2 regions of the Lactobacillus sp. IBH004 genome follow, and region 1 is predicted to be linked to the other one. Evidence: predicted binding sites of a transcription regulator. Region 1 holds the regulator's gene; the other holds the start of a gene.
What was found. The regulator NrdR, encoded in region 1, represses ribonucleotide reductase genes. The targets are predictions, from matches to a motif close to ACACNATATATNGTGT.

Region 1 (3,403 bases):
TTTTTGCTTAATTTTAGCTGTACTTTCCTCATCTGCTTTAGCTGTTTGTCCTTTAACCATAAGTTTTTTGATGGGTTGCATTTTATTTCACCTACTTCATGCCGTTTTGATCTTCAAAATTCTTGAAAAATTCTTTTAATTCTGCACTGGAAACATCCGATTTTACCTTTGGCTTTTGCTTGTTCCAGTCAGTGCCCTTTTCAACCGTTTTTCTGGCAGTATAAGCATGATACCGATTGCTTCTTTGCTTTTGTGCCCTTTTTCTCTTGTCCATGTATTCCAAGGCTTGACTTGCAGTCTTTACCCCGTGTTGCAGCCAATCATGAAGTATTTTATTTGCCAGGCGAAAAGAGATATTAGGACCACTTTTTAAACAAGCATAAGTCAAAACGTTAAGCAATTCTGCCGGTATTCCCTTATCGTTATATAAATTATCAAGCACTTGATATTCACTGGCATCAACAAAATCATTCCGCTCAGTTTTTAAATGATACAAAAACTGGGCTGGAGTATCAGATTGAGCTTTCTGCAATAGCTGCTGTTCATCTTCATTTAAGTGACTATTATTGACAAGCTTGTCTGTTAGTGCTTCTTTTTTTGGCAAATGCCGGCGCGTATCAGTTCCATGAATACTGTTAGCGATAGATTGCTTAATTTGACGCATATTCAAATGATAATCACCATGTAAGCAAGGTATTGCTTCATCAACAAATTCTTGCTCGGAAAGTCCGTACATGCGCATAACAGCTCGAATAGCATCTTCATTCTGATCAATTTCGCTGCCCGCGATTTGATAAATTTCAAATTGCTGTTTCATAAAATCCCAGTCAATATGCTCTTGATCATTGACGGTAGCAAAAGCTTTAGAAACAGAACTGTTTTCTTTAGCAGCTTTTTTCACATCAATAGAAGGATCAATTGCTTCTTGGTCAGGTAAATGAAAAACTTCCATAAAGGATGCAGATACGTTAGGTGCTTCCTTAATTCCACTGATGCTGCTTTGACTTTGCTTAGTTTCTCTAGCAAACTCATGGCTCAATTTATTAAAGGCTGTAACACCCACTTTTTCTTTTAATAAACTTGCTAAAAGTGCGGTGGTAAAAAACTCACTGCTGGAAGGAACACTTTTAAGTTTAAAACATAAAACCTGACCCATAATTTGGTTAGCAAGCAAATGGCTTTCAATTAAACCGACAGCTTCAAGTTTATGCAACGCGGGAAATAATTTTTTGATATCGCAGTCGGCTTGCTCCTGCAAAAAATAGAGACCTTTGGCATCAGAGAGCATCGCTTGCGGATTGTAGTCTTCATTTAAGCTTAAATAAACTGCCAGCGCCAGAGATCCTATGAGCGGCTGGTATAATTTGATTAAAACCCGTAAATCCTTCGGAAAAATATCCACCCTGTTAGCAATGAAAAATGGTTGTTTGGGATCATTTGTCTCAAACATAATTAATTACCTTTCTCCCTTTTCGCAATCATATCTTCCATGGTTTTCATGAAGCTGGACATATCTTTGAATTCACGATAAATAGAGGCAAAACGAATATAAGCGACATCATCAATTTTAGCCAGTTCATCCATTACTAATTGACCAATCTTTTTGGAAGAAATCTCACTAACTCCTTGCTGACGTACTTTGTTTTCTACATGATCAACTAATTCTTCAAATTGCGAACTAGATATAGGACGCTTTTGTCCCGCAGCCATGACGCCGTGTAAAATTTTTTTCCGGTTAAAAGGTTCACGAGTGCCATCATTTTTGATTACTAGTAGTGGTGTCGTCTCGACTCTTTCAAACGTAGTAAAACGAAAGCCACAGTTTTCACACTCACGCCGCCGTCTGATTGCACGATTTTCATCACTGGGACGTGAATCTATTACTTTTGATGCATTTTTATGACAATTAGGACATTCCATATTAATACTCCTCTTTTATTTTAAGAAGCAACTGCTCAAGTTGATATTTCAGATCTTGCTTTGTACCAACATTATTAATTACAAAGTCAGCTAGTTTTTCTTTTTGAGACAAGGACATCTGACTGCGAATACGTTTCAAAGCAGCATCTTTACTTAAATGATCCCTTAACATCAGCCGCTTTAACTGCAAAGATTCAGGTATGGCAATTAATAAAGTGCAGTCACAATATTTTTGGCCATTTGCTTCAAACAAAACTGGTGCATCTACAATAATTAAAGGCTTTTTAGCAACCTTGCTTAGCGCAATTTTAGCTTGTATTTCTTTAAAAATCAACGGATGGGTAATTTTATTAAGAATGTCAAGCTGCTTTGCGTCATTAAAAACTATTTGGCCTAAAACTGATCGGTTGATTGATTGATCTTCATTAATTATTTGGAGACCAAACTGTTTTCTAACCAATTCATAACCTTTATTACCAACATTTAAAATATCATGAGCTATTTGGTCACAGTCTATCACGGGTATGTGCTTTTCTTTAAAAAAGATATCTGCTGTGCTTTTGCCGCTGGCTATTCCACCAGTTAAGCCCAAAATAGTTGTCATTTATAAATCACCTGACATTTAGGGCAAAAAGTAGTGCCCCGGCCGTTTACTTTAATTTTTTCAAGAGGGGTTCCGCAACGTTCACAAGGTTCGCCTTTATGACCATAGACCTGCAACATTTTTTGAAAACCGCCGGTCTTGCCATTAGCATCAAGATATGTATGAACAGTAGTGCCCCTTTCTGCTATGGCCAATTCTATCAACGAATTAATATTATCATGCAGTTCTGCTACTTTTTTTGCTGGGATACTATTAGCCATACTTAATGGGTGAATTTTTGTTTCCCACAAAACTTCATCTACGTAAATGTTACCAAGACCGGCCACAACTGACTGATCAAGCAAGGTATTTTTGATATTTTTCTTTTTACGAGCTAGGCCTTTTTGCAAGTATGAAACTGTAAACGCCTGTGAATTTGGCTCAGCGCCTAATTTGCCAATACCGGTACTTTCTTTCTCTGTGCCCGTTGTAATCAACTGCATGCGCCCGAACTTACGCACATCATTGTAACGCAAAGCAGAATTATCGTTAAAAACAATTTGCACATGATCGTGTTTATCTTTTTTGGTATTTACTTTGACTAAACGATATTTACCTTCCATGCGTAAATGCGATACCACAGTTAAATGACCACTAAGACGAATAAGCAAATACTTAGCATAACGATCAATTGTTTCTATTCTTTTACCAGCTAACTGCTTTTTAAATTCTTTTGCATCACCAGTTATTATTTTAGGATACCAAACAGTTACTTCTTTAATCGTTTTTCCCTTAATCAGGGGAAGTAGTGTCCGCCTGACAGTTTCAACTTCTGGCATTTCGGGCATTAAAATTACTCCTTACTTAGCATCAAACCAATTGTGACCATAACCAGAATCA
Region 2 (3,403 bases), 670 kb from region 1:
CCTGCATATTAGCTAATTTATTATATTTGTCAAAAATAGGTTGAACTGCCCGAATTGAAGTTAGCTCAATACTGATTTCTGTCAAGCTGCCAAAAACGTTACCGGACATTGAACCAACAACTAAAATAGCACCGATAGGAAGTTGGTTGTGAAAGGCTAGATATCCGGATTCAACGGTTAAAATAGTTTGAGCAGATATACTTATCAGGTTAATCAGTGAATTAGAGAATGACATTTCCGTAATGTAATTAACCCGAGCCTGTCCAGTCTTATCTGATGCCGCAAGAACTATTTTATTGAGCAATTTTTGCTGACCAAGCGTGAGCAGATTGACAAAACCTTCAAGAGCATCGGTTGCTTTTGCCGTTAATACTTCATTTTGCCTGCTTTGTTTTTGCGACAGTTGTTCCAACTTTTTCTTAAAAAGACGGGGAAATAAAATCATAACAACAGCAAAAACCAAAGTGGTTACAAATAAGAGTGGATGGTAAGAAAACAGGATGACACTGGCAATAATGCCTAAGAGTGCACTGCTAAATGTTTGCTCTAAACTGAAAAAGCCATCATGATTAATTTGATTAATATCGTTAGTAAACCAGGAAACATAGTCAGCTTCCGTGTGCTTGTTGAAATCTTCATACTCTTGGCGACCAATTATATGGGCTAATGCGTTCCTAATGGAATTATCGACGGCCTTGATGATTACAGCAGAATACCGTGAACTACAAAAAAAGAAAATCAGAAAAAAGCCCCAGCTAAGCAAGTTTAAACCTGTATCAACAATAAAGCCGTTTAAATTATGCTGAGTCAAAGCAGTAAGTGCATTACCTTTAAAAATGCTGGCAGCAGTTTGTGCTAAATTCCGGCCAAAATAGAAAATGGCTAGAATGACATACATGCCTGAATTACGTTTAATGTAGGTCCAAAGCGAAAATTTTGTTATAGTATCGTCCATGATTTACTTCCTGTCTAAATCCCTATTTTTAGAGTTAATACTAAAATGATTTTGGTTTAATAGAATAATATGGTTTTTGCATTACTTCTTCAAAAGACTCTTAACTGGTACTTACAGCAGGAGTTGTACTATCTAAAGATAAAAATCTTTTCAAGATATCAGTTATGCCCTCTTACTTCCATCATTTACTAATAATTTTATAATTTAATTACTATCTTATATCTTTTTTAACATTAAAACAATTTCTTTTTAATTTTCATTCTTAGAATTTTCACATAGCAGCAGTATATAAATATCAACTGCAACTTTTTCGAGCTTTTAAAAAATAATTCGTTCTATAATTGCAAAATCACTTATTATACTTAATGCAATCAAAACGAGCAATTATTGACTACTTTATTTATCACAGAATCGAAAGAATCAAAGTACAGAATAAAAGGGCTTAACACCGAATGATATCGGCATCAATCCTCAGTAAAATAATTAATTAAGATTTATCAGTCAGATTTTTTGGTTTCACGTGTAACATCTAATTTTGTAATAAATTATTTACTTGAATACTTAATTTTTTATTCTGTATTATACAAAATCACTTGACTTTTTGATTAAAATTTTAATTTACTTTTTGCTTGTATACCACTATATCTCGTATTAAACTAAATAAGAATCTATATATTGTATTTATGAAAGAACGTGATCCAAGTTATTGTTTTAAGTGGGCCAATTGGAGCCGGTAAATCCAGTTTAACCAGTATTTTAGCTGAGCACTTAGGTACACAAGCCTTTTATGAGGGAGTTGATAATAATCCTGTTCTTCCTTTATATTACCAAGACATGAAGCGTTATACTTTTTTGCTTAATATCTATCTGCTTAACCACCGTTTAGCACAAATCAACCAGGCAATTCGTGAAAAAAATAGTGTATCAGACCGTTCAATTTATGAAGATGCACTCTTTTTCAAAATGAACGCGGACAGTAAAGTAGCTGACCCTACTGAATTTAAGATATACGACAGCTTACTCGAAAACATGATGGAAGATACCCCAGGTAATCCCAGCAAAAAGCCAGATTTACTAATTTACATTCATGTTTCCCTTGATACAATGCTTAAACGCATTAAAAAGCGGGGCCGTTCATTTGAACAAATCAGCACAGATCCCAGTTTAAAAGACTACTACGCACGGCTAATTAAGTATTATGAACCGTGGTATGAAAAATATGATGCCTCTCCTAAAATTGAAATTGATGGAGATAAATACGATTTTATCTGCGATGAAGATGCCAAAAAAGAAGTTTTAAGTCAAATTGATAATAAGTTGCACGCAATAGGCAATTTAGAATAGAGAAGGAACGTGATGACAGTTATTGTTTTAAGCGGGCCAATTGGAGCCGGTAAATCCAGTTTAACCAGTATTTTAGCTAAGTATTTAGGAACCAAACCATTTTATGAGAGTGTCGATAACAATCCTGTATTGCCACTTTTTTATGCCGATCCTAAAAAGTATGCATTTTTACTTCAGGTATTTTTCCTAAACACTCGTTTTCGTAGTATCAAGGATGCATTGACTGATGATAACAACGTTCTTGATCGTTCAATCTATGAAGACGCCCTTTTCTTTCAGATGAACGCAGATATTGGTCGGGCCACCAAAGAAGAAGTAGCTACCTATTACGAACTGCTTAATAATATGATGAGTGAGCTCAAACATATGCCTAAGAAAAATCCAGACTTGCTGGTTCATATTAAAGTTTCATACGATACCATGATTAAAAGAATTCAAAAACGTGGTCGACCTTATGAACAATTGAGCTATGATGCAACACTGGAAGATTATTATAAGCGGCTTTTACGCTACTATAAACCTTGGTATGAAAAGTATGACTACTCACCCAAAATGGAGATAGATGGTGACAAACTAGACTTTATGACTGATAAGCAGGCAAGAGAAGTTGTACTTGATCAAATTGTTGCCAAATTAAAAGAAATGGGTAAATTACCTGAATCATGGGATAAGCCTACAAATATTCAAATAGATTAACAATAAATAAATTATTATCAAAAGGTCATTAGAACTATGTGTTAATGGCCTTTTTATGTTGCCTATTGCTATTTTAAAGTACTGTTTAATTTATAGTAAAAGCTTTAACAGTGAGCTCTAGCAATTAGATAGCTGGATGACAATTTAAATAATTTGTTACTTACTCAAATAAAAAATCAAAAAACTATGTTATTATTGAATCATATATTTTTCACATATTTATTTAATTAATTTATATAGTTTTTATTAGCTCCACTTGTGCTAATTTTACCCGCCCTATTAAATTAACTTTGTAAGAAGGAGAAAAATGAATTATATCCTTTCAATTATGCCCTCTCTCTTTGCAGGCGCAAAAATGACACTAATTTTATTCTTTTGGACTTTAATTGCTTCGATTCCCTTAGGAGT

Region 2: a site for NrdR is predicted at 1,592-1,607, ahead of LDX54_RS09435 (deoxynucleoside kinase). Genes of this name have one in related genera too.

What each region holds. Positions count from the first base shown of each region.
Region 1 covers NZ_CP110217.2:1,257,009-1,260,411, forward strand. The annotation lists gene dnaI (primosomal protein DnaI) at 1-81, opposite strand, end outside; gene LDX54_RS06295 (DnaD domain protein) at 92-1,450, opposite strand; gene nrdR (transcriptional regulator NrdR) at 1,453-1,920, opposite strand; gene coaE (dephospho-CoA kinase) at 1,922-2,524, opposite strand; gene mutM (DNA-formamidopyrimidine glycosylase) at 2,521-3,351, opposite strand; gene polA (DNA polymerase I) at 3,364-3,403, opposite strand, start outside.
Region 2 covers NZ_CP110217.2:1,930,391-1,933,793, forward strand. The annotation lists gene LDX54_RS09430 (ABC transporter ATP-binding protein) at 1-955, opposite strand, end outside; gene LDX54_RS09435 (deoxynucleoside kinase) at 1,649-2,299, shown strand; gene LDX54_RS09440 (deoxynucleoside kinase) at 2,312-2,995, shown strand; gene LDX54_RS09445 (amino acid ABC transporter permease) at 3,303-3,403, shown strand, end outside.